One region of the Agarivorans sp. QJM3NY_29 genome, then DNA from elsewhere that is predicted to be linked to it. Evidence: predicted binding sites of a transcription regulator. Region 1 holds the regulator's gene; each other region holds the start of a gene.
The links. Region 1 encodes sigma-54, which starts transcription at its own class of promoters, with help from an activator protein. Its sites were predicted from a motif close to GTTGGCACGNNNNTNGNNT; they were not measured.
Positions count from the first base shown of each region.

Region 1 (10,160 bases):
AGCTGCCGTTATCGACCCCCAACCATTCCACGCCAACTAAGAACCCGCCCCAAATACCGACCAAATTAAACATCAGCGTTAATAGGGGCATGGCAATAAACCCAGCCCATAAACGCGGCGCTATCACCCGCTTAAGTGGGTCAACGGCCATCATCTCCATACTGGATAATTGTTCAGTAGTTTTCATCAAGCCAATTTCTGCGGTGAGCGCAGAGCCAGCCCGCCCTGCAAACAACAAAGCGGTCACCACCGGACCAAGCTCCCGAAGTAGCGATAACGCAACCATAGGACCAAGACTGGTTTCGGCACCAAAATCGACCAAAATATGGTAGCCCTGTAGCGCCAGAACCATCCCAATAAATAGACCTGAAACCAAGATAATAGGCAGTGACTGCACCCCCACCACATAGATTTGATAGATCGTATCTTTCAGCAATTGCCGACTTGGCCAGCTCGATAAGGCATGCCATAACATTAAGCTCGCTCGGCCGAGCGAGGCGAAGCGTAATAGGGTCTTACGACCTAATAGCGCAATAACGTCAATCATAAGGCCGCCTTAAGTGCTTGTGCATAATCGTCTGCTGGATAATGAAAAGCCACCGGGCCATCGGCTTGACCATTGAGAAATTGCGCCAAACGCGGATTCGGATTTGACGCAATTGCTTCGACGCTACCTTGGGCTAATACGCTATGGCCATCAATTACAAACACGTAATCAGCGATACTAAGAACTTCACTCACATCATGAGAAACTATCACCGAGGTCAATTGTAAACTTTGGTTCAAGCCTTGGATCAATTTAATCAATACCCCCATTGAGATGGGGTCCTGACCAACAAAGGGCTCATCGTAAAGAATTAGCTCGGGCTCCAAGGCAATCGCTCTTGCTAGCGCCACTCGACGCGCCATTCCGCCCGACAAATCACTCGGCATCAGCTGCGCGGTGCCACGTAGACCCACGGTTTGTAACTTCATCAACACCAAGTTTCGCAATACCACTTCCGGTAACTGAGTATGTTCTCGTAAGGGAAACGCGACATTCTCAAAAACATTAAGATCACTAAACAAAGCACCACTTTGAAATAACATGCCGATCCGTTTACGTAACTTGAATAATTCGCGACGTTTCAGCTGATGCACATTTTGCTGGTCGATCAGCACTTCACCCGACTGCGGCTTTAGCTGCCCAGCAATCAGTTTAAGTAAGGTCGTTTTACCGATCCCGCTAGGCCCCATAATTGCGGTAATTTTACCGCGCTGAATACGCAAATCGAGGCCTTCAAAGATAACTTTGTCACCGCGCTGAAATGCTAATTGTTTTACTTCAATCAAATTTTTAGCCACTCCATCAGCAATCTTGACTGTTCAAGGCTGCCATATTATTGAGATAATTGATGACACTCAAGGTTAAACTCTTCCCTTTTGTCAGGAAAATGTTGACAATGCTTGCTATTTTGTCCGCATCACTGATATTTGTTGATCCAAGGAAACCCATGTTCGTTGAATGTTTATTATTAGTTGTTGGTTTAGCGCTCTTAGTTTGGAGTGCTGATCGTTTTGTTTTTGGCGCTGCCGCTATTGCTAACAATTTTGGTTTACCGCCGATGATTATTGGCCTAACCATCGTCGCCTTGGGCTCCTCTGCCCCAGAAGTTATGGTTTCAGCAACCGCCGCCTTAGAAGGCAAAATGAATACCGCAGTGGGAAATGTAATCGGCTCCAACATTACCAATATCACTTTAGTTCTCGGCGTGACCGCCTTATTCAAACCTTTATTCGTTTCATCATCAACGTTATTTAGAGAATTACCGATGGTGTTAGCCGCCACGGCATTTGCTGGTTGGATATTACATGACCAACATCTTGGATATATAGAAGGTACCTTATTATTGACGATATTTGTAACCATGATGGCCTTTCTCATCATCGGCTCGCTACGTCAACGTAACAACGCCAAACTAGATCCAATGATGGAAGAAGCCGCTTCGGAAGTCCCCAAAGATGTAGCAACCAGCAAAGCTTTGTTGTGGCTTGCGGTTGGTTTAGTATTATTGCCGATAAGTGCTGACATATTAGTCGGTTCAGCCTCAGAAATCGCGCGCTATTTTGGGATCAGTGATTTAGTGATCGGCTTGACCATCATCGCCATCGGCACCAGTCTGCCAGAACTAGCTGCTTGTATCGCAGGGGTCATCAAGAAAGAAGATGACCTGGTTCTGGGTAATATTATCGGCTCAAACCTATTCAATATTTTAGCCGTATTAGCGGTCCCCGCAATGCTCGCCCCCGGTCCAATTGACGCCCTTGCTGCCGAACGTGACTTCTATGTCATGATGGGGGTAACCTTATTACTGTTTGTGATGTCAATGAGCTTCTTTGGCAGAAGTCGCAAAATATCACGTTGGGAAGGCGCAATATTATGCTGCAGCTTTGTTGCCTATCAACTGTTATTATTCTCGGCTTAAGCGACTATTTTTATTCAGCATTATTTGAGGGAAATTGAGTGTCAATTGATTATATCGCCACCGCTAAACAGGTTTTAGAAATCGAAGCTTTGGGCATCGAAAATCTGCACCAATACTTAAACCAAGATTTTAGTGCAGCCTGTGAGTTAATCTTAGCGGGTAAAGGTAAGGTCATCCTTACCGGGATGGGGAAGTCGGGTCATATTGCCAATAAAATAGCCGCGACTTTAGCGTCGACCGGGACCCCAGCTTTTTTTGTGCACCCTGGCGAAGCCTGTCATGGTGATTTGGGCATGATATCCGCCGATGATATTGTTATTGCGCTCTCAAATTCTGGAGAGTCAGAAGAGATCCTCTCCTTATACCCGGTGTTCAACCGTATCGGTGTACGCTCAATTGCACTCACCAGTAACCCTCTCTCAAGTATGGCAAAATTGGCCGACTACCACCTGTGTGTTGCCGTTCCCCGTGAAGCGTGCCCTCTCGGCTTAGCGCCAACCGCTAGCTCTACCGCTACGCTCGTCATGGGAGATGCTTTAGCCGTGGCGCTACTCCAAGCTCGAGGCTTCACTGCCGATGATTTTGCACTATCTCATCCGGGTGGCAGTTTAGGCAAAAAACTGCTATTGAGTGTTCACGACATTATGCTCAGCGGGGAACAAATTCCTTTAGTTGTAGTCGAACAAACTATTCGAGAAGCACTATTTGAAATTACCGCCAAAGGTTTAGGTATGGTTGGCGTCGTCAATCAGCAGCAACATTTAGTCGGAATTTTTACCGATGGAGATTTACGCAGGATCCTAGATCAGCGTATCGATATTCATGAAACGCCAATTGGTCAAGTGATGACACACAACCCTAAAGTAATAGAAGATGATTGGTTAGCCTTTGATGCGCTTAAACTGATGAAGAAAGACTCAATTAACGGTCTATTTGTGCTCCATCAACAAACCGTAATTGGCGCTTTTAATATGCACACCTTACTGCAAGCAGGAGTCTATTAGTGAGTGTTGAAACGCCCTACGGTGCGGTCACCCAGCAAAACTACAGTTTAGCCAGAAATATAAAATTGCTCATTTGTGATGTCGATGGCGTATTCTCCGATGGTCGGATCTACCTCGGTAATGATGGCGAAGAATTAAAGGCCTTTCACACCCATGATGGCTTTGGTATTAAAGCATTACTCAATGCAGGTATTGAGGTTGCGATTATTACCGGCCGCCAATCAAATTTAGTCAGCACCCGCATGCAAGCTTTAGGTGTGCAGCATATATTTCAGGGCCAGCAAGATAAAATGCAAGCCTATCGACAATTACAACAAAAGCTAAGCTTAAGCCCCGAATACTGTGCCTATATCGGCGATGACGTGGTCGATGTTCCAGTCATGAATGCCTGTGCCTTAGGGGTTGCTGTATATGACGCCCATCCATTATGTAAACAAGCTGCCAAATTAGTGACTAAAACCGCTGGGGGTTATGGTGCAGTGCGGGAATTATGCGATTTAATTCTTCAGGCACAAGGACAGCTACAAAATGCTCAGGGCATGAGTATATGAATAAACCCACTTGGTTTTTTGCGGTTTTATTTATGGTGGCTTTGGTGCTTTGGCAGCTCAGCCCGTCAGATACCCAACAACTGACCGAAACTCGCGAAATCAATAAACCCAATTTTATTGCCGAACAGCTATACAGTGTTAGTTTTGGCGAACAGGGAAGGCCCCGCTATCGTATTTATGCCGAACAGATGGCGTATTTTGAGCAACTCAAGCACACCACTTTCAGCCAACCAAAAATCTTGGTATATCCCGATCCCAAACAACCTGTATGGCAAATCGTGGCCGATCAAGCTACAGTACAGCAGCAACACACGGTCATGTTAAATGACAATGTAGTAATTAAAAACTTGAGTCGCAGCAAATACGTTCGTGACTTAATTACAGACAGCTTGGAAATCGACCTGCAAAACGAAACCATGCATAGTGATAAACTCGTTACCGTTTATGGCCCATCCTACGAATTATATGGACGCGGAATGAACGGTGATTTAGCCAATGAAATAGTGACTTTATTAAATGATATCGAAGCGGTTTACCACAATCCACAAGAATAAATTAGCCTTTTTAGCAAGCCTGTTACTCATCAGTTGGGGGGCTCAAGCGCTTGAAGACGACTTCAATAAACAAATTGTCGTCGATGCCGACCGTCAACAGGTTAATATCAAAGAAAATCGCGTCACTTTTTATAGTAATGTCGTCGTGACTCAAGGCTCGATAAAAATGCGCGCCGAAGAACTGAGCGTTATCGGAAGTGAGCAAAAAGGCAGCGAAGTGATGATAGCAAAAGGCAAACCAGCCACCTTCTATCAGCTCTTAGATAATGGTAAGCCCATTGAAGCAGAGGCGAACGAAGTGCGTTACGATTTGAAGACTCAAACGCTTACGCTTACTAACAATGCACTGCTGAAGCAAGAAGAAAGCTTAGTCAAAGGTCAAATGATTAAATACAGCATTAACAAACAAGAAATGGTTGCTCAGGGCGACCAAAACAATCGGGTGACCACCATTTTCTTACCCCAACAACTCAACAAAGTTGCCCCCAAGGCCACGCCTCAACCATGAGTACCTTAATTGCAGAAAACCTTGCCAAAAGTTACAAGGGGCGCAAGGTCGTTAAAAACGTGAGTCTCAATGTTGAAACTGGAAAAATTGTCGGTTTATTAGGGCCCAATGGCGCTGGAAAAACCACCACTTTTTATATGGTGGTTGGTTTAGTCCCAAGGGACCAAGGGCGGATCCTAATTGACAACGAAGATCTGTCAAGTACCGCCATGCATACCCGGGCTCGCAAAGGCATAGGTTACCTACCGCAAGAAGCATCTATCTTTCGTCGCCTCTCGGTAGAAAAGAATATTTTAGCGGTCTTAGAAACACGTAAAGACCTCGATAAACAACAACAAATGGGCGCGCTCGATGACTTACTTGAAGAGTTTCATATTGGTCATATTCGCAAGAATTTAGGCATGAGTCTGTCGGGCGGTGAACGTCGCCGAGTAGAAATTGCCCGCGCTCTAGCTGCCGCACCTAAGTTTATTTTGCTTGACGAACCCTTCGCAGGCGTGGATCCTATTTCTGTTATCGATATAAAAAAAATCATTGAACATCTTCGTGATCGCGGTCTGGGTGTATTGATCACCGACCACAATGTAAGAGAAACACTAGATGTTTGTGAGCACGCCTATATCGTTAGCCAAGGCGAACTGATAGCCTCAGGAAAACCTGAGGAGATACTTAAAAATGAGCATGTGAAACGAGTTTATCTCGGTGAACAATTCAAGCTATAGTTAAAGTATGTCCTCAAACGCGATAATAAAAAGAAGGAACAGCGGTAATTAATGAAAGCATCTTTGCAGTTGCGTCTTGGTCAGCAATTAACCATGACCCCCCAGTTACAACAGGCCATACGCTTACTCCAGCTTTCGACGCTGGATCTGCAGCAGGAAATCCAAGAAGCTTTGGAGAGTAATCCTCTGCTAGAAGCAGATGAAGCGCAAGCAAATGACGCAGACTCGGCTGAATTTAAATCAGCCAGCGAGCAAAATAGTGATGCAAACAATAGCCAAACGGAGATCGATAGCAGCCAGATGGAAACTGGCGATGCCATTAGTCAAGATACCGTCGCAGACGATCTTCCGGTTGACTCAACTTGGGATGACATTTACAGCGCGAGTTCGGCTCCTGCCAGCTCTTCATCCGGTAGCAGCAGTGATGACAACGACATGTTGTTTCAAGGTGAAACCGTTGACTCCTTACAAGATCACTTGCTCTGGCAAATGCGCCTCACGCCTTTTAGTGAAATAGACCAAGCGATCGCCCTCGCCATCATCGACGCAGTCGACCAATCAGGTTACCTGACCCAAGATTGTGAGCAATTACTTGAGGGACTACGTTCGATTGAAAATAATGATTTAGATGTCGAGTTAGATGAAATTGAAGCAGTACTTAAACGTATTCAGCACTTCGATCCAGTTGGTATTGCTGCCCGCTCTCTACAGGAATGCTTACTCATCCAATTAAGTCGTTTCAGCGAACAAACACCTTGGCTGAATGAAGCGAAAGACATCGTATCGAATCATATTGACGTATTAGCAAATCGAGATTTTCGTTTATTGGCCCGTAAAACCAAGTTAAAAGAGGAGCAGCTACGCGAAGTGATGCGGCTGATTCACACCTTAGAGCCAAGACCTGGTAATGCCGTCGAACCAAATCAAGCCCAATACGTAATTCCCGATGTCTCGGTGATTAAACGTCAAGGTCGCTGGGTGGTTGAACTCAATCCTGACGCGATGCCAAAACTACGCATCAATTCACATTATGCATCGATGACTAAAACCTCGACCAACGCCAACGATACCCAGTTTATTCGCAGCCATCTGCAAGAAGCAAAATGGTTCATCAAGAGTATTGAAAGCCGTAACGAAACCCTACTGAAAGTCTCTAATTGCATCGTGCATCACCAACAAGCTTTCTTTGAATATGGTGAAGAAGCCATGAAACCGATGGTATTGAATGATGTTGCCGAAGCGGTTGAAATGCATGAATCCACGATCTCTAGGGTCACGACTCAAAAATTCATGCATACCCCTCGCGGGATCTTCGAACTCAAATACTTTTTCTCTAGCCATGTGGCTACCGATGGTGGAGGAGAATGCTCCTCAACAGCCATTCGTGCATTAATTAAGAAACTGGTTGCTGCCGAGAATACCAGTAAACCACTCAGCGATAGTAAAATCGCTGATATTTTGGCAGATCAAGGCATCAAGGTGGCTAGGCGTACGATAGCTAAATATCGTGAGTCATTGGCTATTCCACCTTCTAACCAACGTAAGAGCCTTATTTAAAGGCCACTATAAAGGGGACGACATCTATGCAAATTAACCTTACTGGACACCACGTAGAAATCACTGAGTCTTTGAGAGAATATGTCCACACTAAGTTTACTAAGCTACAACGACGATTCGACCAAATTAATAATGTCCATGTTATTCTCAATGTCGAAAAACTGAATCAGATTGCCGAAGCCACTATACACCTAAATGGTGGTGAATTATTCGCCACTTCAGAACACGCTGATATGTACGCGGCCATCGATAGCCTCATCGATAAGCTCGATCGCCAAGTCATTAAGCATAAAGAAAAACTCACCAAACATTAGTCATAGTAATGCAAATAGATAAAGTACTAAGCTTGGACTGCACCCAAAGTGCAGTCCAATGTTCGTCAAAAAAACGAGCATTGGAATTGATCAGTGAACTAGTTGCGAAGCAACTCGACACCACATCTAAAAGTATATTTGAAAGTTTATTAAATCGTGAACGCATGGGCAGTACTGGCATTGGCCAAGGCATCGCGATCCCTCACGGTAGAATAGGCAATCAATACCATGCGACCGCAGTATTATTACGCTGTACTCCGGCGATTTCCTTTGACGCCATTGACAATCAAGCCGTTGATTTAATATTTGCCTTACTGGTTCCCGAAGACCAATGTCAACAACATCTAAATACTCTCGCTCAAGTTGCTGAAAAACTTAACGATAAGCAAATATGCAAACAACTTCGTACAGCACAAAGTGATGACGAATTATACACGATCATGATAGCCTAAGACTCTAATCGTTATTAGGGGTTATCATGGAACTGATTATCGTTAGCGGGCGCTCCGGTTCAGGTAAAACGGTCGCACTACGAGTATTAGAAGATTTAGGTTATTACTGTGTCGACAATTTACCAGTCGTATTATGGCGTCCTTTAATTGAACACCTAAAAAGACAGTACACCAAAGTCGCCATTAGCATTGATGTGCGAAATTTACCTGATGAACCCTCACCCATCGGTCAACTAATTCGCGATGAAGGCTCTGAGCTTAACCTATTAAGTATTTTTCTCGACGCGAAAGATGATGCGCTGATCCGCCGCTACAGTGAAACTCGGCGGGTTCATCCACTGAGTCAAAACGACATGTCTCTAGCCAAGGCCATAGAATCTGAAACCGCCCTGCTCGCCCCCATTTCTCGCAATGCTGACCTAAGAATAGATACCTCGCGTTTATCCGTACATGAATTGAGTCAGCTCATTCGATCGCGAGTGACCGGAGAACAACAGCAGCAATTAATTATGGTGTTTGAGTCCTTTGGCTTTAAAAATGGCGTACCCAATGATGCCGATTACCTATTTGATGCTCGCTTTTTACCGAACCCGCACTGGCAAGAAGAACTACGACCTTTATGCGGTCTCGATCAAGCGGTTAAAGATTATTTAGCCAAGCAGCCTCTTGTAGAGCAGTACATCCAGCAAATCGCTGATTTATTAGGATCTTGGCTGCCGCATTTAGAAGCCAATAATCGCGCCTATCTGACCATCGCAATTGGTTGTACTGGCGGACAACATCGTAGTGTTTATGTCGCCGAACAACTGGCTGAACACTTTAGTCAAAAACGTAAGGTGCAGCGGCGCCATCGAACTTTGGAACATAAACTTGAAACTCACTAGACAAGTCGTCGTAAAAAACAAACTGGGCTTACACGCTCGCCCAGCCACCAAACTGGTCGAATTGGTACAAGAATTTGAAGCTGAAGTAAGTATTATTGACGGGAAAAAAACCGCTTCGGCTGCCAGCGTGATGGGATTGCTGGTGTTGGCAAGCGCTCAAGGCAATACCCTCACGATAATCTCTGAAGGTAACGATGCAGAGGCTGCTCTCGATGCCATACAACAACTCGTTGAAGCAAACTTCGACGAGGAATAACGCGAATTTATTGATGCAACTGCTACACTAAGTCCTGTTGCATTTTTAGTGAATATTTATATCGTAGCGGACAAGGCAGAGCCTATCGCGTAGAAACAGCACTGATGCAGGTACTCAAGCCGTAAACTGTGACACATGTTACCCAAAGGGTTCCGCTGAAAACCTTTGTACCATCCGCGACAGGTTCACCCGCTCTAAAAGCGTGGTTTAATCTTTACACGACTATAAGGACCGCTTATGCCTGAAGAGATGGAGTTAAATCCTAATCAACACAAACGCCTACAGGAGCTAAACCAAGCGCTCGATAGTGGTATGTTTGTGCATGTTAGGCGAATGCTTCATCAGATGCCGCCTTGTGATGTCGCTCTACTATTAGAATCTAGCCCTCCCGCAGGTCGAAAAGTATTATGGCAACTCACCGATCCGGAAAAGCACGGTGAGATCCTCGAAGAATTAAACGAAGATGTCATGGAAGGGGTACTCCAATTAATGGCCCCCGAAACCCTTGCTGCAGCGACCGAGGGAATGGACACCGATGATATCGCCTACGTGCTTCGCAGCCTACCCGATAGTGTCTATCAAGAGGTGTTGTCGCAAATGGATGGCCAAGACCGCCATCGAGTCGAAGCTGCGCTCGCTTATCCAGAAGACACCGCTGGCAGTATCATGAATACCGACACCATCACCCTGCGGGCAGATGTCAGTATTGATGTTGTATTGCGCTATTTGCGGCTTAGGGGCGAACTTCCTGAGGCAACGGATGCACTTTATGTTGTCGATGAGAATGATTTACTACTCGGCGATATCCCACTATCAACCTTGCTCACCGTTAATCCAAGCGTCAACGTCAGAGAGGTAATGGATAGTAATGCCGAAACCATACCGGTCGCCAT
Region 1 covers NZ_CP194036.2:4,215,084-4,225,243, forward strand. The annotation lists gene mlaE (lipid asymmetry maintenance ABC transporter permease subunit MlaE) at 1-547, opposite strand, end outside; gene ACRRS0_RS19025 (ATP-binding cassette domain-containing protein) at 544-1,344, opposite strand; gene ACRRS0_RS19030 (calcium/sodium antiporter) at 1,494-2,465, shown strand; gene ACRRS0_RS19035 (KpsF/GutQ family sugar-phosphate isomerase) at 2,504-3,469, shown strand; gene kdsC (3-deoxy-manno-octulosonate-8-phosphatase KdsC) at 3,469-4,020, shown strand; gene lptC (LPS export ABC transporter periplasmic protein LptC) at 4,017-4,574, shown strand; gene lptA (lipopolysaccharide transport periplasmic protein LptA) at 4,537-5,082, shown strand; gene lptB (LPS export ABC transporter ATP-binding protein) at 5,079-5,804, shown strand; gene ACRRS0_RS19060 (RNA polymerase factor sigma-54) at 5,856-7,361, shown strand; gene hpf (ribosome hibernation promoting factor) at 7,388-7,675, shown strand; gene ptsN (PTS IIA-like nitrogen regulatory protein PtsN) at 7,684-8,127, shown strand; gene rapZ (RNase adapter RapZ) at 8,154-9,011, shown strand; gene ACRRS0_RS19080 (HPr family phosphocarrier protein) at 8,998-9,267, shown strand; gene mgtE (magnesium transporter) at 9,505-10,160, shown strand, end outside.

Region 2 (10,160 bases), 2.3 Mb from region 1:
GTAGGGCCTTTGAGTAAAATTTCTCCTTGCTGGGAAATTTTAACTTGTAAGCCTTCGAGTGCTTGGCCAATCGAGCCCAGCTTTTGATGTCCTTCAGTGTAACAGGCGATGGTTGCGGTGGATTCGGTCATACCATATCCATAAACAATGGGAACTTCTATGCTTTGAAAGAACCGATTGATGTCATCGGCCAAACGCGCACCCGAGCAGGGGAGGATCCGCGCGGGTCCAAAGAAGCCGCGAATTTTGCTTAATACTAATTGGTCGGCGATTTGGTAGCGAAGCCTTAACCAAGGCGACTGCTTAGTTTGGTTTTGCTTGGCCTGCAGGCGGCTTTGGGCCACCGACATCGCCCAATAGAACAGGGTTTGGCGTGGTTTGGATGTCGTCGCGACTTTTTGCAAAATAGCTGCGTGAATTTTTTCGTATAAACGCGGTACGCTGCACATCAGTGTGGGTTGGGTTCTTGGTAAGGCTTGTTGTACCTGTGAAGGGTCTTCCAAATAGACGTTGGTTGCACCTTGAGATAGAACGTAATAGGTCCAGGCGCGTTCAAAAACATGACTAAGCGGTAAAAAACTTAATGAGGTATCGTTGCTTGTGACTTTGATCCGTTGTTGATGCATGGCAAAGGCTGCGGAAAAATTCGCATGATCGAGCATCACGCCTTTGGGATCGCCTGTTGTGCCAGAGGTGTAGATCAGCGTTGCCAAATCATCTGTTCGAAGGTTTTTTTGGCGAGCGTTAAACTGTTGTTGATCGGCGCTGTTGGCTAGGCTTAGTAGCTGTTGCCAGCTAAGAATGTTGGGCTGTTCCGTATATTCGCTGTCTTCAAAACAAATTACGGTTTCGATGTGTCCAGCTGCAAGTAACTCCACACCAGATTCAACTTGTTCGGCTTGCCCTACAAACAAGATCTTACAATTGGCATCAGCTAAGATGTATTGGCTTTGTTCTAGGGTATTGGTGGGGTAGATGGGTACCACGCAGCCGCCAGCCGCCAAAATACCGACATCCGCAATGGTCCATTCTGGCATGTTGGGCGACATAATCGCCACCCGTTCACCCTGCTGGTGACCTAAGTGAATTAAACCTTTGGCAATTTGAGTCCATTGCTGAGAAAAATCTTTCCATGAAAAACATTGCCAAGCTTGGTCCCGCCAGATCTTGAGCGCGACTTGTTGCGCTTGTAATTGCGCTTGCTGGCTGAGCAAGGTAACGATGTGTTGCATGTGTTCTTACCTGTAAATCGATGAAGGCAAACTGCCCAAATGTGGCTGCATTTTAGTGAGATTTAGTTCGGCGAACAAGTGTAAGCTAAAGTTATTTTGGAATAATGTTTCATTTAGTGAAATAGCAGCATAAAAGCTTCGCTATTTTAGTTGAGCTTGGGGGCTTGAGCGATGAGGCTTATTCCGAGTGCCATCCATTCACGGGCTAAATTTACAGAGTTGTTCAATCGAATTTTTCGAAACTGAGCCTGCTCCCAGTCTTTTGACTAGTGAATACATGCCATCACTGTTTTGAGTCTATGCTCTGCATATGTTGAGTGAGTTTGTTTCACGATTCTTCAACAGATGAGGCACTTAAGGTAAACGTTAACATTGCTGGGCTTGTTTGTTTTGCTTTGGGATTGGGCGTGGCAGAGAGTTAGTTGTGTTAAATATGCCTGATGAGCTAGCTCTATAGTTCTCGCTTTAATACTCATTTGTAACAACTTCATCATTACATGCCCTTTGTTGTAGCAAAAATGTTTCGCCATCTTTAATTATTATCTCCAACTTTTAGGAAAGGATGACCGAGATCTCAACTCTTGAATGAATGGAGTGGAAACGTTTACCCTTTCATGTTTCAATAACGCAATTGGTAAGCTGAGTTATGTATTCTACTCAAGTTGAGTCGATCTACCTTCAGCTGCAGCGCATTGTAAATGGAGTATGTGATGAAAAAGATCTTGGTGACTGGCGGTATGGGCTACATTGGCAGTCATACTTGCGTGCAGATGATAGAGGCTGGCTTTACGCCGATCATCTTGGACAACCTAGCGAATAGTAAGCCAGAAGTACTCCTACGGATTGCCCGTCTTAGTGGTCATAAACCGATGTTTTACGAAGGTGATGTACGCGATCGTCGCTTATTAGACCAAATTTTCAGTGAACATCAAATTGAGTCCGTGATCCATTTTGCGGGACTAAAGGCGGTGGGAGAGTCGGTGCTAAAACCGTTTGAATACTATGATAACAATGTTTATGGCTCGTTAGTTTTAGCGGATGTGATGCGCCAGTCAGGTGTAAAAAGCCTGATTTTTAGCTCTTCTGCGACAGTTTATGGCGAACCTGAAAATATGCCTATTGATGAAAGTTTTACGACCGGCGCGGTAACAAATCCCTATGGTCGAAGTAAATACATGGTGGAAGAATGCTTGCGAGATATTCAGCAAGCCGCGCCTGATTTGAGTATTGCCTTGCTACGTTACTTTAATCCAGTTGGTGCTCATCCGAGTGGTTTAATCGGGGAAGACCCTCAGGGGATCCCTAATAATTTAATGCCATTTATTGCTCAAGTGGCGGTAGGACGCCGGGAAAGTTTGTCTATATTTGGCGATGATTACCTCACCGCCGATGGTACTGGGGTGCGCGATTACATTCATGTCATGGACTTAGCCGATGGGCACATCGCGACCTTAAAGGCGGTGGCTCAAACGGCCGGCTTGCATATCTTCAATTTGGGCACAGGAAAGGGAAGTTCGGTCTTGGAAATGGTGAAAGCCTTTGAGGAAGCCTGTGGACATCCAATTCCCTATCAAATTTGCCCTCGTCGCGGCGGTGATATTAGTGAATGTTGGGCCGCGACCGATAAGGCGGCACAGTTATTGGGCTGGAAAGCTAGTCGAAGTATTGAGCAGATGAGTGCTGACACATGGCACTGGCAATCGAAGAATCCTAATGGTTATGAGCAATAAACATTTATTTAGAGTGCGTCTAGATCGACGCCTTTAACGGAGTAGAGAACAATTATGTTAGATCAGGTATTTGACCCAACTGAACATCCGCATCGTCGGTATAACCCCTTAAGTGGCCAGTGGATTTTAGTTTCGCCGCATCGGGCTAAGCGCCCATGGAGCGGTCAAGATGAAACGCCCTCAAAGGAAGCACTGGCCAGTTATGATGCGGGTTGCTTCTTGTGCCCTACTAATACGCGTATCTCTGGGGACAAAAATCCAGACTACCAAGGCACTTATGTTTTTAGTAACGATTTCGCTGCTTTGATGACCGATTCTCCTGATGTTCCAAAATCAGACAACCCTTTGTTTGTGAGTCAGCAAGCACGGGGTTTAAGTCGAGTGATTTGTTTCTCGCCAGATCATAGTAAAACCTTACCTGAGTTGCCAGTGAGCGCGATCCGTAGCGTTATCGATACATGGAGTGAGCAGATTGAAGCGCTGGGTAAGGACTATTTATGGGTACAAGCCTTCGAAAATAAAGGCGAAACCATGGGTTGTTCTCAACCACATCCGCATGGGCAAATTTGGGCGAACAGTTTTTTACCCAATGAAATTGAGCGCAAAGACCAACATTTGCGAGCCTACTATCAGCAGCATGGTCGCAATTTACTCTTGGATTATGTGACTCAGGAGCAAGCCAAAGGGATCCGCACCGTGGTTGAGACTGAACATTGGTTAGCGTTGGTACCTTACTGGGCGGCTTGGCCATTTGAAACCATGTTGTTACCCAAAACTCATATTCGCCGGATGAGTGAGTTGTCGAACGAACAGCGTGATGATTTGGCTCTTGCCATTAAAAAATTGACCAGCCGTTATGACAATTTGTTTCAGTGTTCCTTCCCATATTCGATGGGCTGGCACTACGCCCCTTTCTTTAAAGACGGGGATACCTCAACAGAACATTGGCAGTTGCATGCTTTGTTCTATCCACCTTTGCTGCGTTCTGCCAGTGTTCGCAAGTTTATGGTGGGTTATGAAATGTTGGCGGAAAGCCAACGAGATTTGACTGCGGAACAAGCCGCCGCTCGTTTACGAGATCTAAGTGACGTGCATTATAAACAACAAGATCAACCACAAGGGGTTAACCATGACTAATCGCACTCAACGATTGATTGACAAAGTCTCCGCGGCTTTTATGGAAATGACCGGGGCCTCTGCGAGTTATTTTATTCAGGCGCCAGGGCGAGTGAATCTAATTGGTGAGCATACCGATTATAACGATGGTTTTGTATTGCCCTGTGCCATTGATTATCAAGCCGTCGTCGCGGCAGCACCGCGTAGTGATAGCATGGTACGAGTGATATCGGTAGATTATAATAATCAAATTAATGAGTTTGATATTACTCAGCCGTTGCAGTTTGACCAAAACTGTATGTGGGTGAACTATGTTAGAGGCGTGATTAGCTGTCTATTAAATAAAGGCTATCAATTGGGTGGTGCCGATATTGCCGTGAGTGGCAATGTCCCACAAGGCGCGGGTTTAAGTTCATCGGCTGCTTTAGAAGTGGTTATTGGACAAACCTTTAAGACTCTATTTGATTTAGCTATTACTCAGCAAGAAATCGCTTTAATTGGTCAGGCCGCGGAGAATAACTTCGTCGGTTGTAATTGCGGCATTATGGATCAGCTGATTTCGGCAGAGGGACAGGCCAATCATGCATTATTAATTGATTGCCGCTCTTTAGAGACTACCGCAGTCGCCATGCCCGAAGAAATGGCGGTGGTGATTATTAACTCCAATAAAAAACGCGGCCTGGTTGACAGTGAATACAATACTCGCCGCGAGCAGTGTGAAGCAGCGGCACGCGGTTTGGGGGTAAGCGCTTTACGGGATGTGAGCGAAACCTTATTTAACGAGAAAGCAGCGACGCTTGAGCCGATAGTAGCCAAACGAGCTAGACACGTCATTACTGAAAATACCCGTACTTTGGCCGCAGCCGAGGCCCTAAAAGCCAATGATATGGCTAAGCTGAGTGTGTTAATGGAGCAATCACATGCCTCGATGCGTGATGATTTTGAAATTACCGTGCCTGAGGTGGACGCGCTGGTGGATATTGTGAAGCAACAAATTGGCGCGCAAGGCGGAGTAAGGATGACTGGTGGTGGCTTTGGTGGTTGCGTTGTTGCTCTTATGCCACCGTCTTTGGTCGATGGTGTATGCCAAGCGGTCGAGCAATATTATCAGGCTCAAACTGGTTTAAAAGAAACTATTTACGTGTGTAAAGCGATGACGGGCGCGGGAACTATCGTGTCATAGCTGTTCATTCGTTGACTGCTCTATTTGGCGCGGGGTTAGCGATGAGCCGTTGTTATCATTTACTTGGTGTTTTTCAACATAAACCTCGACGTCGTTCGAGGTTTTTGATTTTCTAAGTTGTTATACATCTACGAGTCTCGGCAAAATTTTAGTTTGCGCCGAAGATCTTGAGGAAAGTAAAACGAAATGGCGTCCCCTGCGAGATTCGAACTCACGTCTAAGACTTAGGAGGTCCTTGTTCTATCCAACTGAACTAAGGGGACGGGATGGTTCTGCAAACCCTATATTACAGTACTTGGTGTTGCGGCGTTCATTATACCCAGCTTTAAACGTATGAAAAGCTTCGGCTAACTGTTTGATTACTTCGTCGCCAAGTTAAAAGCTAGGGATTTTACGTTTCCCAGAGCATTAGCATAAGATGAACTACAAGTATGTCACTTGGTTTTATAAGCCAAGTACGCTCAAGCTTTCTTTCAAGGAAAAAGGACCGGGATCTTTGGCTCCTTCGGAGCGGGTCGAACATTTAGTTAAGTCATTTTTTCATCGTTCGTGGCTTAGCCTCTGTTCAATGGATCTTAAACGATTGGTATGGCAATCATCAAAGACAAACAGCGCTAACTTTTATTGTTTACTCACCAAATCGCCAAGTTGGATGTTGGCAGTCATGGTTGGATCGACGGCGACCACAATGGCACTTTGTTGGTAAATCTGCTCAATGCGTACCATGCTATCGGCAATATGTTGTTCTTGTCTGGGAATGTCCCATTGTCCCCAATGATAATTTTGATGGATCAGACTTAATAACATCCCCGGATTTAGTTGATTGGCATGACCTAGGTTAATTTGCCAGCGGTCCGGTCCGAGAACCTTCACGATACTCCCCTGTAAAGGCTGGCAGGCGAGTAAGGCATCCACCTCCGAAATCACCGTTTGCAGGGTATCATTCACCGTTTGCCCATAGGCTGAGCGCCAAAATTTAGCCGAGTGAGGTGAGACAATTTCACGTGCGTCAAATTCCCAAGGGGCATTCACCGAAAAACGTTTGTTGTAAATCTCTTCTAGGTCGATGGCGTTATAGACTCGCACATTAATAATGAAATAGCGTTGGGGGTAACTAAAGTTAAAGTGTTTGGGAGCGTAGTCTTGATCTAGCGAAATATTTTCCAGCTCGATCCCTAAAAGGTATTGGGCACCATAACGATGAGCAATATCTTTAATCGCAATAAAGTCATGCACTCCCGGTTGATGGTAGTTTAATGGTAATTTGGGAGGGTGCTTAATATTAAACTGACTCCCTAACTGGCGGGCAATATCATAGGTCCGTTGCTCCACGGCGGGTGATATTTCGTGAATTTGTCCTACTCGTACTTGATTCTGTTGTTTTAAGTAAGGAGGGAGTAACAACAGGTTTTTACTAAAGCCACTGGCTTTACATTGGCCTGTTGCTGGGAAAACATCGGCCTGTAAAACCACAAAGTACTGCTGTCCCCGACGGCCTTCATCTAATACTTTTAAGTTATGCAACGAGCCTTTCGAGACAACTTCCAATTGATCAAGGGTGAGTCTGCCTTCGGTCACCTGACTAATACTGGTTACCGAGGCGCCAGAATACAGAAGTAGCTGTTTGACCGCTTCTTGGGTGGCATTGCTGCGTGCCTGCTCAACATCTTGGCTGATGATGGTCGCGTGACCTTTTGCCTCGTACCACACTGCTTGACTGGGAATGCTAACTAGCATCGCGATCATTAAAATTAATAGTTTCATAAGGCCCTCCTCGTCACTAACAAGCAATAACTGTACCTAAAAAAAGCGTTATTTTTTTGACTGGAATGGTTATTGCTTAATAGTGTTTAGTCGGAGGAGATTACTATGCGTTATACGACTTTACTACTGGCGGTGCTTGCGTTACAAGGATGCAATACCAGCTTACACCATATTACTAATTATCCTTATGTTGAACCAAGGGAACAACAAGATGCAGTATTGTACGCACATGTCGATAATCTTTCTAAGCAGTTAACCGATGATTTAGAGTTGAGTGCTACAGATACGGTCGCGATTAGTTCAGTGGTTGATTTGGACAACTTGCAATCCAGTGATGGATTTGGGCGGCAAATTGCAGAGGCAATGTTTGCCGCTTTATCCCGAGAGGGGATCCATACGGTTGAGGCAAGACTCACCGGACGTTTACAGATGGACCCCGGCTACGGTGAATTTTCTTTATCGCGCGATGCAGAACTTTTACGCGAACAAATGCAAATAAGCTATGTGGTGGTTGGTAGTTTTCAACGAACAACCTCTGGCCGGCATGTGAATTTGCGGCTAGTTAATTTAGCCAGTCAACAGGTGGTGTCGGCCGCTTATCAATTTATTCCAAATAGCGCAGGAGCAAGCTCTCCTCGAGTCACAAGCATGAATGGGAGCTTACAACGCCATGAACAAACTGTACTTTAAAATATGGTCTTTTAGCTTAGCACTATTGTTATTGCTATCTTGTACTCCGACGACTCAGGTCAAGCAGGTTGAATGGACTTATCAGCCTCCTGGCGATTTTACAGTAGTGAATGCGGTTGGTTATGCGCCAATTAGCCAACAAAGGGGAGCCGATAAATCAACCAAGCAATTACGGGCGATGAAAGCCTCTAAGCTGGATGCTTACCGTGAATTATCCGAGCAAGTTTATGGGCAACACATTGATAGTACCGCTACTGTGAGTGATTTGGTGTTAGGCAATGAACGTTTAGCGGCTTCGGTGGCTGGGGTAATTCGAGGTGCGAAGGTGATTAATGCCTATGCTGTTGATGATGTGTATGTGACCGAATTACAACTTGATTTTAGGGAGGTATATCGGGTTACTATGTCAATGGCTCCAACTCGGCACCTAGAGAGTCAAAAAACCATACAATTTTAGTAAAGAATTTCGCTTTCATGCCGATATCTTAAGCGTAATGGACGATTAAGGACGTGACATGAAAGGTATTATACTGGTTGCCATGACCACCTCGATGTTGTTGGGGTGCTCCAATAGCTCTTCGATGCAGAAAGTGATGGTGGTGGATCCTTCGAATAACGTAAGTCCGGCTAAAAATGCGCGTTATCTAGAGGGACTGGTGGATGAAGATGGCCAACTGTTTTTAAGCAGTGCACCGAGCCGCTTAGCAAATCCGCCAGAGACTATGAAGAGTGACCCTGATGCTAAAAAAACATTGACCGATTATGTCAATATGATGTCACAGCGTTTGGTTTCTAGCTCTCAATTTGTAAACGCAGACACACCAATCGGGGTTGCCTCATTTGTGCCTCTTGATAACCTACGTACCACCGACCTGTTTGGTATGCAAATTGCCGAAAGTTTTGTGTATGAGATGCAGCAAAGTGGCTTTTCTGTGATTGACTATAAAACCACTGGCTTTATTCGTATTACGCCTGAAGGTGATTTTGTTTACAGCCGAAATGTGAAAGAGTTAGCTAAACGTTTACCAATAGAATACCTGTTAGTGGGCACTTTTAGTAAGTCTAACGATGGGATCTTAGTGAACGCGAGAATTGTTGGTGCTCAATCTAAAGTGGTGGTTGCATCGGCGCAAGAATGGATCCCCAATGAAGTTTACCAAAGTAAAGTGCCAACTCCAGTGAAGCGCGATGGTGTGATGATCATCGAAGCGCGTAAACAAGCTGCGAGTAAACCGATGGCTCCAATGGGGGAGCGGGGGTAGCGTTTCTCGTCTATTACATTCATGGAAAACCGCACCTTGCAGTGCGGTTTTTTGTTTTTAAAGTCTGCCTATCTTTCTCGATTGATTTTTGTCCAATATAAAAAGTGTTTTAACTAAGCCTGAAATATGAAATTCAGTCAGTGAAGCTCTCTTCATAGAGCGAATGTTACATTTTACTGGGTGATACTTTTTGCGGTGACTTTCGATATATTTGCCCTCTGTTCTGTTCGTCTGACAGCTTTTGATTTGAATAATCAATAATCAATAATCATGGTCATACTCCTATTTTTAACGGCATTAAAATCTAGCGCTTAAGTTGCTACCAATGGTGGCTTACCATTGATGGTTATCAAGGGGCATAACTATTAATGGATAAAGGACTATATCGATGCTGTCGGAACACTTTGGTTTATCGCTGACAAAGCTCGCAGTGCATCTGAAGTAGTGAAGCTGATTAATCATAGTCCGCCGCTTCATCATTTAAACGTACGAACATTGTGCCTCAGGTGGATCGATTTTCAGTCGGCGTTAGTGGGTCATTTTTACATCGGCGGTAACACTTGATGATATCTCCTATTTTATTCAGCGAATGGAGCTCTCATGGTGAAGAGATAATATATCGTAGAACAATTAGGTCTTATGGATTAGAGGGAATGGCAGATGATATTTGTTTGCCGTAAAACCTCTGGTACATTTTACTATTGGCGGAGTATATTTGTGGGATTTGAAGTCAATGAAGCTAAGCTAGCGGTTTAATTTAGGGGAGCTTATGGGAGTAAGGGGTCTAATTACATGGTCGTTCGAGTAATTACAGCTAGGCTTTAAAGCCTTTTCCCATACGCTGTGAGCTATGTTTTTTGCCTAATTTATCGTAAGTTGTGGCATTTTGGTTTTGTAGCTGGTCAATCACCGCGCTCAGTTGGCGAACTTTTTCGTTGCTTGCTTGAATAATTTCGCCATTAATAGTGTTTAACTCTTGGCACTGCTTGAGTAATTGTTGGATCCGCTCAACTTGCTCGGCTAACTCAGGAACGTCAATTAATTGTTGAGTTTGTTCCGACGATTCTAAATCATGATCAGCTTGAGTGATTGCAGTTAAAGCTTGTTCTTTTTGAGACGCGATTGCGTATAAGGCAATTGTATCATCACCAGCTAAGGCGTGCTTTTCTTGTTCCAAAAGAGA
Region 2 covers NZ_CP194036.2:1,947,174-1,957,333, forward strand. The annotation lists gene ACRRS0_RS08960 (AMP-dependent synthetase/ligase) at 1-1,232, opposite strand, end outside; gene galE (UDP-glucose 4-epimerase GalE) at 1,943-2,962, shown strand; gene ACRRS0_RS08970 (UDP-glucose--hexose-1-phosphate uridylyltransferase) at 3,017-4,099, shown strand; gene galK (galactokinase) at 4,092-5,261, shown strand; tRNA gene ACRRS0_RS08980 (tRNA-Arg) at 5,449-5,524, opposite strand; gene ACRRS0_RS08985 (flagellar assembly protein T N-terminal domain-containing protein) at 5,883-7,025, opposite strand; gene ACRRS0_RS08990 (FlgO family outer membrane protein) at 7,131-7,715, shown strand; gene ACRRS0_RS08995 (LPP20 family lipoprotein) at 7,696-8,172, shown strand; gene ACRRS0_RS09000 (FlgO family outer membrane protein) at 8,231-8,977, shown strand; gene flgN (flagellar export chaperone FlgN) at 9,792-10,160, opposite strand, start outside.
Region 2: a site for sigma-54 is predicted at 7,085-7,103, ahead of ACRRS0_RS08990 (FlgO family outer membrane protein). Genes of this name have one in related genera too.

Region 3 (10,160 bases), 1.1 Mb from region 1:
TGCAGCCTTGCAAGATAGTGACAAACAACCTTATTTGAATCCTTCAGATATACCATCATTACGCATTTATACTGCGCCAGAAATTGCCAAGTTAGATGTTGCTTGTCGAGGTTTCCTACTGTTCTTAGAACAGATGAAAGTCTTGAATGCTGAAACACGTGAAATGGTAATTGACCGGGTGATGGAGCTTGACGGACCAGAACTTGAGCTGGAAGATTTGAAATGGATCATTTTGATGGTGCTATTCAATGTTCCCGGTAGTGAGTCGGCCTATCAGCAAATGGAAGAATTGTTATTTGATCTTGGTGACGGGCCTCTGCATTAAAGTGCTTAGGTTTGAAGCGATGATACACCGCTAACTGGCGGTGTTTCAGGCTGCTTATTGCTCAATCAGACACGCCGCTGTCGAATTAATACGCCTCAACCTGCAATTTTGTTATGCTTAGCCAAGTTGAATGAGGTGTAGCCATGTCCAAAATTGATCCTAAATTGTTTTCTGCGCATGAACATGCCTTAGAGAAAGAATACGAGGTTTGTCCCAAGTGTGGTGGTGAGCTGCAGCATCGCAGTAGTAAATCGGGAGCTTTCTTGGGATGCAGCCAATATCCCAGCTGTGATTATAGCCGTGCTCTACACCAGCAAGACCACTCCTTGGAGAAAGTTTTACCCGGTACTATTTGTCCCGATTGTGGTGAGCCCTTGATGTTGCGACAAGGCCGCTATGGCATGTTTATTGGTTGCAGTGCTTTCCCCCAATGTCAACATATCGAATCGGCTCAGCCGCAAGCCGAAGACTCGCCCGATATCCAGTGCCCTGCCTGCGGTAAAGGGCAACTGGCGAAACGTCAATCTCGTTATGGTAAAACGTTCTATGCTTGTGATTGTTACCCGAAATGTTCGTATGCGGTCAATGATAAGCCAGTCGCGAAAGCTTGCCCAGATTGTGGCTGGAAACTATTAGTACTGAAAAAAACCGCAGCAGGAATACGTGAAGTTTGTCCGCAAAAAAACTGTCAGTATAAGAGTGCACCAATCGAGCAGAATTAAACTGGCGCAAACATTAAGAAAATAGAAAGGGAAGCGAGCTTCCCTTTTTGCTGGCTTTATATCGCACCGCGTGTGAGATAAACAGTTATACCAATCTAACTCATGATCGGTTCATTTCTACTGGCCTAAATCACCGCTAACGGCGTGATGTATTTTGTCATTAGAGCCACTAATTACTGATTATCGGCAGATTTATGCTGCGCAATAAGTTGAGCACATAATGAGTCGGATTGGTATTAGTCTTCGACGTTCAGCTCTTTGAGTTTACGGGTGAGCGTGTTTCTCCCCCAGCCTAATAAGCGAGCGGCTTCTTGTTTATGCCCATGGGTATGTTCTAAGGCGGTGGTGAGCATGATCCGTTCAAAGTCGGGCATGGCTTCACCCAGAATATCAATTTGTCCCGAGACTAACTGTTGCGACACCCAAATTTTTAGCAGGGTTCTCCAGTTTCCTTCACTATTCTCCTCGTGTTCGGTGACGACCGGTTTGCTTAACTCAGTCGGAAGATCCGCCGGTAATACTTCTTGACCACTGGCCATCACCGTAAGCCAGCGGCAAACATTCTCGAGTTGTCTTACATTACCTGGCCAAGCGAGTTGCATCATGAACCTTTGGGTATCTTTGTGTAAGGATTTACTCTCTACATTTAGTTCTTTGGCGGCCTGGCTTAAGAAGTGTTTGGCGAGTGATGGAATGTCTTCACGACGTTCACCCAGAGATGGTAAGTGAATTCGAATCACGTTGAGGCGATGGAATAAATCTTCACGGAAGTCGCCTTCGGTCACTTTCTTCTCTAGGTTCTGGTGGGTTGCCGCAATGATCCGTACATCCACTTGAACAGGTGAATGGCCTCCGACCCGATAAAACTGTCCATCCGCTAATACCCGTAATAAACGAGTCTGAATATCGAGAGGCATGTCACCAATTTCATCTAGAAATAGGGTACCGCCGTTGGCTTGTTCGAAGCGTCCATGACGAATATTGTTAGCACCCGTAAATGCCCCTTTTTCGTGGCCAAATAGTTCAGATTCGATTAAATCTTTAGGGATCGCGGCCATGTTTAAGGCAATAAAGCTGCCATTTGCGCGGGGGCTGTGTTTGTGCAGTGCATGGGCAACCAGCTCTTTACCGGTCCCCGATTGACCGTTAATCAAAACTGAAATGCTAGAGCGGGATAGGCGTCCAATCGCCCGAAACACTTCTTGCATCGCAGGTGCTTCACCAATAATTTCTGGTGCGGGAGAACTGGGTTTGCTACTGACTTTATTACCTTTTTGCTCGCGGGAAACGGCAACGGCCCGTTCGGTTAAGGCGACTGCTTCATCAATGTCGAAGGGTTTGGGTAAGTATTCGAATGCGCCCCGTTGATAGGCATTTACCGCACTATCGAGATCGGAGTGGGCGGTCATAATAATCACCGGCATTTCTGGAAAATGGGTCTGGGTTTTTTCGAGTAAACTTAAACCATCCATGCCTGGCATTCTAATATCAGAAATAACCACATCGGGCTGCTCGTAATCGAGCTGCTGTAGCATCAATTCTCCATCGGCAAAGCTTAAGCAGTCGTAGCCCGCAGTTTTTAATGCTTTTTCCAACACCCATCTGATAGAGCTGTCGTCATCAACTACCCATACTGTTGCTGCCATCTTAGTACATCCTTAACGTCTTAGGGGAAGATGAATGGTAAACTCGGTGTGACCCGGCCAACTTGCGCATTCAATCTTGCCTTTATGTTGATTGATTAAATTTTGTGCGATTGATAAGCCCAAACCTGTACCGCCTTCTCGTCCCGTGACCATAGGGTAAAATAGGGTGTCGAGAAGTTCGGTTGGTATGCCTGGGCCGTTATCGATGATTTTAATTTCTGCTGCTAATCTGAAGCGCCGGCCCGCAATGGTGGCTTGGTGCGCGGTTCTGGTGATGATATTGATGGTTCCGCCTGCAGAGCCAAGCGCTTGAATTGCATTCTGTACAATATTGAGAAAAGCCTGCAGTAATTGTTCGTGGTCCATTTCAAAATCGGGAATACTTGGGTCGTAATCACGATCGATGGTGATCCCCTCGGGGAGTTCGAAGCCAACTAATTGGCGTACTTTTTCTAATACCGAATGCACATTGTGTAATTCGTGTTGACCGGGACGCTGTGGCCCGAGTAAACGATCAACCAGTTTTCGTAATCGATCCGCTTGCTCGATGATAATGCCAGTGAACTCTTTCAGTTCTGGATTTACCAGTTCTTTTTCCAATAGCTGTGCTGCGCCCCGTAATCCACCTAGTGGATTTTTTATCTCGTGAGCTAAACCGCGCACCAATTCCTTGGCCGCTTGTTGCTGAGCGTGTTGATAAAGTTCCTGTGAGATTTTCTTTTGTTGGCCAATGGCACGCATTTCTAACATTAAGCGATAGGAATGTTGCTCTTGTAATCGGGTCGCCGAGAGCTCGACCAAGGCATGATGGTTATCAAACACCAAGGTGACTTCGTTGTCGGTAAAGCTTTGACCAACCCCGCAGATGCTGCCTAACTTACTTAGGTCTAGTGAGCTGTGTTTAATTTGTAAAGTCAGTGGTTCGTTGATCAGCCGTTTCGCACTTTGCCCGAGTAATTGCTCGGCCGAAGCATTCACATATTGGATATTGAGTTCAGCATCGAGCAACACAATCGCTGTTACCTGATTTTCAAGTACCAAGCGCTCTAGCCCAGAAATCTTCAACACAACTCTCTCCTGAATGGGTTGCACCACTTTGGTGCCTCTGCACTAATTTTAACGCTAAAAAGCAGAGAATGAGAACTTAGCTTCCCCCTGCTGTAGTGCTTACGCTGCCTGATGTTTTAGCACGGTGCAAAAATATGGTTATTGTTTCGGATGATGCAATAAGCTTGCCCGAACTATCGACTAGCTGCACTTGAATTGTGTGGGCGCCTCGATCAATGTTGGTGAGTTGAAAATGAGCTTGTTTAGATAACTGGCCTTGAGGCAGCTGATCGAGCACTAATTTGTAGCTCATGCTGTTATTTGGTGCGGGGGAGGTAGCGGCTTTGATGGTTATTTTACCTTGATTATCCCTGATTGTTTGTTCATTCAGTGGCTGGCTGATATTTAATTGATATTTGATGGTTTTTTCAGCTTTCTTGACTGCTGCCCGAGGGCTTACCAGTGGCCCTTGAGTTGCTGGAGGGACGGGGTTGACCTCTAATTGAGTGGCACCCGCTTGCGGCTGATCGGAGAAGTGAGTGACACCTTGTGCATCCACCCATTGGTAGACGGTGTTGTTTGCTTGGGCGCTGAACAATATGCAGTGCATCGCTAAAAAGATCGTTAAATATTTACCCATCTTTATTTCCTCTGAGCTAATTAATTAAGGTGGGCAAGATTTACATGAAAAGCAATAAAAAAACCCGCTTAAAAGCGGGTTTTTGAAGCGATTTAACGTTTTGTTTATACGCTGTAGTACAATTCGAACTCAACTGGGTGAGTTGTCATGTTAATGCGTTCAACGTCTGCAGCTTTCAATGCGATGTAAGAATCGATGTAATCATCACTGAATACGCCACCGGCAGTTAAGAATTCGCGGTCAGCATCTAGATTCTTCAGTGCGTCTTCTAACGAAGTTGCAACTTGTGGAATGGCTGCAGCTTCTTCTGCTGGTAGGTCGTACAAATCTTTATCCATAGCATCGCCAGGGTGGATCTTGTTCTTGATCCCGTCAAGGCCAGCCATCAACATGGCAGAGAATGCTAAGTATGGGTTGGCTGATGGGTCAGGGAAGCGAACTTCGATACGACGTGCTTTTGGAGATGGAACCACTGGGATACGAATTGACGCAGAACGGTTACGTGCTGAGTAAGCTAGCATTACCGGGGCTTCAAAACCAGGGACCAAACGTTTGTACGAGTTAGTCGAAGCGTTCGCAAAAGCATTGATTGCTTTCGCGTGTTTGATGATACCGCCAATGTAGAACAATGCAGTTTCAGATAGGCCACCGTATAGGTCACCAGCAAACAAGTTTTCGCCGTCTTTCCAAATAGATTGGTGAACGTGCATACCGCTACCGTTATCACCAACAACAGGCTTAGGCATAAAGGTTGCTGTTTTACCGTAAGCGTGAGCAACGTTGTGGACAACATATTTAAGAACTTGAGTTTCATCGGCTTTTTCAACAATTGAGTTGAATAAAGTTGCGATTTCGTTTTGACCAGCGGTTGCTACTTCGTGGTGATGCGCTTCAACCGTTTGGCCCATTTCTTCAAGTACTAAACACATTGCAGAACGTAGGTCTTGTGAAGAATCGACAGGGGCAACTGGGAAGTAACCACCTTTCACTCCAGGACGGTGACCAGTGTTACCATCTTCGAAGTGCTTGTCTGAGTTCCAAGATGCTTCATCAGCATCAATTTTGTACATAGAACCTGACATGTCAGTTTTGTATTTAACATCATCAAACAGGAAGAACTCTGGTTCTGGACCAAAATAAGCTGCATCTGCAACGCCAGTAGAGCGCATGTAAGCTTCAGCGCGCTTAGCAACTGAACGTGGGTCACGGTCGTAACCTTGCATCGTTGCGGGTTCAAGAATATCACAACGAAGGTTCAGAGTGTTTTCTTCAGTGAAAGGGTCTAATACGGCAGTAGATGCATCTGGCATCAAAACCATGTCAGATTCGTTAATGCCTTTCCAGCCAGAAATAGAAGAACCATCAAACATTTTACCGTCGGTGAAGAAATCTTCGTCAACCTGGTGAGATGGGATAGATACGTGTTGCTCTTTACCTTTAGTATCAGTAAAGCGTAAGTCAACGAATTTAACTTCTTGCTCTTTAAGCAAAGCTAAAACTTCTGCAGACATGTTTTTAACCTCCGGTGTCATCAAAATTGATGGTTCAAACGATTTAGTAGTATTTATGACGAATTAACGTTGTTGTGTTGCTTCAAGCTAAAATTGTGCCAACACATAAGGCCTTGATATATATGGTGGTACTACGACTAGGCATCAAATTAGTGCAAACTAACGCACCTTGTTGGTGCTATCTTTGTCCATATTGGTGCATGAGCTTTTGAGCAGATCAATCATACCCTAATTGCTAGTTAGAAAAACCGTGATCAACTTAAAACTATGAGAATTTGTCGTTTATATGTACAATAGCCCACTTTTTGATTTTACCTCATTATATAAAGGGCTAAACGCCGTGCTAGATAAGTTAAGAAACATCGCCATTATTGCTCACGTCGACCATGGGAAAACTACCCTGGTAGACAAGCTATTGCAGCAATCAGGAACTCTAACTACCCGTGGCGATGCTGAAGAGCGAGTCATGGACTCTAACGATATTGAAAAAGAGCGTGGTATTACGATTCTTGCAAAGAATACTGCTATCGAATGGCATGATTACCATATCAATATCGTAGATACTCCTGGACACGCCGACTTTGGCGGCGAAGTAGAACGTGTGATGTCAATGGCTGATTCGGTCTTGCTGTTGGTTGACGCACAAGAAGGCCCAATGCCGCAAACCCGCTTTGTGACTCAAAAAGCTTTTGCTCAAGGCCTGAAGCCAATTTTGGTGATCAATAAAATCGATAAGCCTGGCGCTCGTCCTGATTGGGTGATGGATCAAGTATTTGATTTATTCGATAACCTCGGTGCCACTGATGACCAATTAGACTTTAAAGTTGTTTACGCATCAGCTATCAATGGTTGGGCGACAATGGATTTAGATAATCCATCAGACAATATGGAACCACTGTTCCAAGCGATTGTAGATAACGTTGCACCTCCAGCCGCTGATCCAAACGGCGATTTCCAAATGCAAATCTCTCAGTTGGATTACAACTCTTATGTCGGTGTGATTGGTGTTGGCCGTATTACCCGCGGCAGTGTTGTGCCAAACCAGCAAGTGACCATTATTGGTGCTGATGGTAAGAAACGTAACGGTAAAATAGGCCTCGTGCTAAATTACCTCGGTCTTGAGCGTAAAGAAACTTCTCTCGCGGAAGCGGGTAACATTATTGCTATTACTGGTTTAGGCGAGTTAAAAATCTCTGACACCATTTGTGATACCAATAATGTAGAAGCTTTAACTCCTTTAAGCGTAGATGAACCAACGGTGAATATGACCTTCCAAGTGAACAACTCTCCGTTTGCTGGTAAAGAAGGTAAGTTTGTGACCTCTCGAAATATTTTAGAGCGTTTACAAAAGGAAATGGTGCATAACGTTGCATTACGTGTTGAAGAAATGGATGACCCAGATAAGTTCCGCGTATCAGGCCGTGGTGAGCTTCATCTGGGGATCTTGATTGAAAACATGCGTCGTGAAGGCTTTGAACTTGCAGTATCACGTCCAGAAGTAATTCTACGTACCGTTGACGGTCAACTAGAAGAACCCTATGAAACAGTGACCATTGATGTTGAAGAAGCGCATCAAGGCAGTGTTATGGAGCAAATGGGCATTCGTAAGGGTGACCTTACAGATATGGCACCAGACGGCAAAGGCCGTGTTCGCATGGACTTCCTAATGCCAAGCCGTGGTTTGATGGGTTTCCAAACTGAATTCATGACACTCACTTCGGGTTCTGGTTTGATTTATCATACTTTCGAGTGTTACGGTCCACACAAAGGCGGCACCATTGGTCAACGTCAAAATGGCGTATTAATCTCCAATGCTACCGGTAAAGCACTGACTTACTCGTTGTTTAACTTACAAGACCGAGGTCGTTTGTTTGCTAAACATGCTGACGAAGTATACGAAGGTCAGATTGTTGGGATCCATACCCGTGAAAACGACCTAACGGTAAACTGTTTGAAAGGTAAGCAGCTCACCAACGTTCGTTCTTCTGGTACCGATGAAGCTCAAACCCTTACGCCGCCGATCGTGTTAACTCTAGAGCAAGCTTTAGAATTTATTGATGATGATGAACTGGTTGAAGTAACGCCAGAGAGTATTCGTATTCGTAAGCGCCATCTTACTGAAAACGATCGTAAGCGTGCAGCTCGGCCACCAAAAGCGCCATAAGCTGTGCTTATGACTTAAAAATTAACAAAGGCAGCGCAAGCTGCCTTTGTTGTTTCTGGAGCCGATTAAATGCAAATACCTGTTGTATACCAATCTAACTCATTATCTGTTCACTCTTACTGGGCTCAATCACCGCTAACTGCGTGATGTATTTTGTGATTAGAGCCATTAATTACTGCGCTTCATGTCTGGTTATCTGCGGATTTATTCAGCGCAACAAGTTGAGCATATAATTAATCAGCTTGGTATTACTCAAAGCAGGGGACTCACCACGTGTAATAAGTTCTCGATGAGGCGTCGGTAAAGAGGGCGTTTACGCCAGGCGATAGGGTCAATTTGGCTGCTCTGATCTAGATAAGTTCGTACAGTCTGATATAAGTTTTGAGCATATTGATGATCATCGATGATGCTGGTGACTTCAAAGTTTAACCAAAGGCTGCGCATGTCTAAGTTTACGCTGCCCACCAGAGCTACTTGTTGGTCGATAAGCAAGCTTTTGGTATGTAACAATCCTCCTTTGAAGCGGTAAATTTTAACGCCAGCATCTAATAATTGCTGGTAAAATGAATGACTGGCATAGCGAACTAAGAAAGAATTATTTCGTGCAGGTAAAATTAGCACCACTTCTACACCGCGATTAGCTGCGCTAACCAAGGCCATTTGTAGACTTTCGTCGGGAACAAAATAGGGGCTGGTCAATATAATTTGCTGTTGTGCGACATACAAAGAAGTTAGCAGCAGTTGGATGATATGGTCTCCAAAGATGCCCGGTCCCGAAGGCATAATTTGCATTGACTGCTGCCCCTTAACTGCAAATGAGGCTTCAAAACTGATGGCCTCAATTAATGGCGTATCGGTTTCCATCTCAAGATCGTAGGCCACCACCGCTTGTAGGTTGATGGCAGCAGGGCCTTCGACCCGTAGCATCAAGTCGACCCATAGCCCAAAGCCACTGGTTTGCTGAAATAATCGAGGATCCACCAAATTCATTGAACCGGTATAAGCGATTTTCTGATCGAAAGCGGCAATTTTTCGGTGCAAACGTAAGTCGACACGTTGCAGTAACATCCGTATCGGATTGGCGTGCAGCGCTTCCACAACATTGACCCCCGCTTGTGCCAGTTGCTGTCGTTTCACGGAACGAAGAAACTGCCGAGAGCCGACCGAGTCGGCGAGCAGGTAAACGCTGAGTCCTCGGCTTGCTGCAGCGGCTAATGCATCCAGTAAGGGGTCCACTAAACCGCCCTCCTGCACAATGTAAAATTCAAAATAAATACTTTGTTGTGCTTGAGAGGCATCTTCGGTGAGTCGTCGTAAAGTCTCCAGCGAGTCATCTAAATTGGTGAGTTGATTGCCGCCTAGGATCGGTAGGCCTAGCAGTCGTCGGGTGAGTCGATTGAGTGGCTCTGCTTGGGCAGAGCAGGCATGCTCCTGCACATAAGGAGAGCGACTAAATTGATGGATGCTTTGTTTATACTTTACTTCTATTAAGCGTGCGCGTTTCACGCGTAAGCGTCCTAGATAGCGCTCACCAAATAATTGGTAGCAAATAATACCGAGTAGCGGAATTGCGATAATAAGTAGCAGCCAGCTCAGAGTCACACCGACAGGGCGGCGTTTGATCACCACTTGAAAGATCACCGCAATGATCAGCAGGGAATAAATTAGTAGCGCTAAATCAGATAAGACGGTATCTAACAACAGCTTCTCACCCCAGTTCAAATGATAGAGTTTAAAATTAGCATGAATTCAATAAAAAAGCCGCGACTAGAGAGGCGCGGCTTCGGTGAGCGATAATGCTGAGCGTTAACCTAAGGTGTCACTCGCTACTTTATAGCTTGGATCTTCAATCAGATTCACTTCAACCATGCTTCCGGCTTTACTTAATAGCTTACGGCATTCAGGGCTAAGGTGTTTAAGATGCAGCATTTTACCTGCTTTTTCATAACGTTCGGCCAAGGTATCGATAGCTTCGATAGCTGAGTGGTCACTCACTCGTGATTTAGCGAAATCGATCACGACATCTTTTGGGTCATTCTCGGGATTAAATAGCTCGAGAAAGTTGGCTGTCGAGCCAAAAAATAATGGACCATCTAACAGATAAA
Region 3 covers NZ_CP194036.2:283,341-293,500, forward strand. The annotation lists gene ACRRS0_RS01295 (DUF494 family protein) at 1-325, shown strand, start outside; gene ACRRS0_RS01300 (DNA topoisomerase family protein) at 469-1,047, shown strand; gene glnG (nitrogen regulation protein NR(I)) at 1,284-2,693, opposite strand; gene glnL (nitrogen regulation protein NR(II)) at 2,706-3,761, opposite strand; gene ACRRS0_RS01315 (DUF4124 domain-containing protein) at 3,838-4,380, opposite strand; gene glnA (glutamate--ammonia ligase) at 4,485-5,891, opposite strand; gene typA (translational GTPase TypA) at 6,232-8,055, shown strand; gene cls (cardiolipin synthase) at 8,308-9,756, opposite strand; gene ACRRS0_RS01335 (SulP family inorganic anion transporter) at 9,862-10,160, opposite strand, start outside.
Region 3: a site for sigma-54 is predicted at 5,976-5,994, ahead of glnA (glutamate--ammonia ligase). Genes of this name have one in related genera too.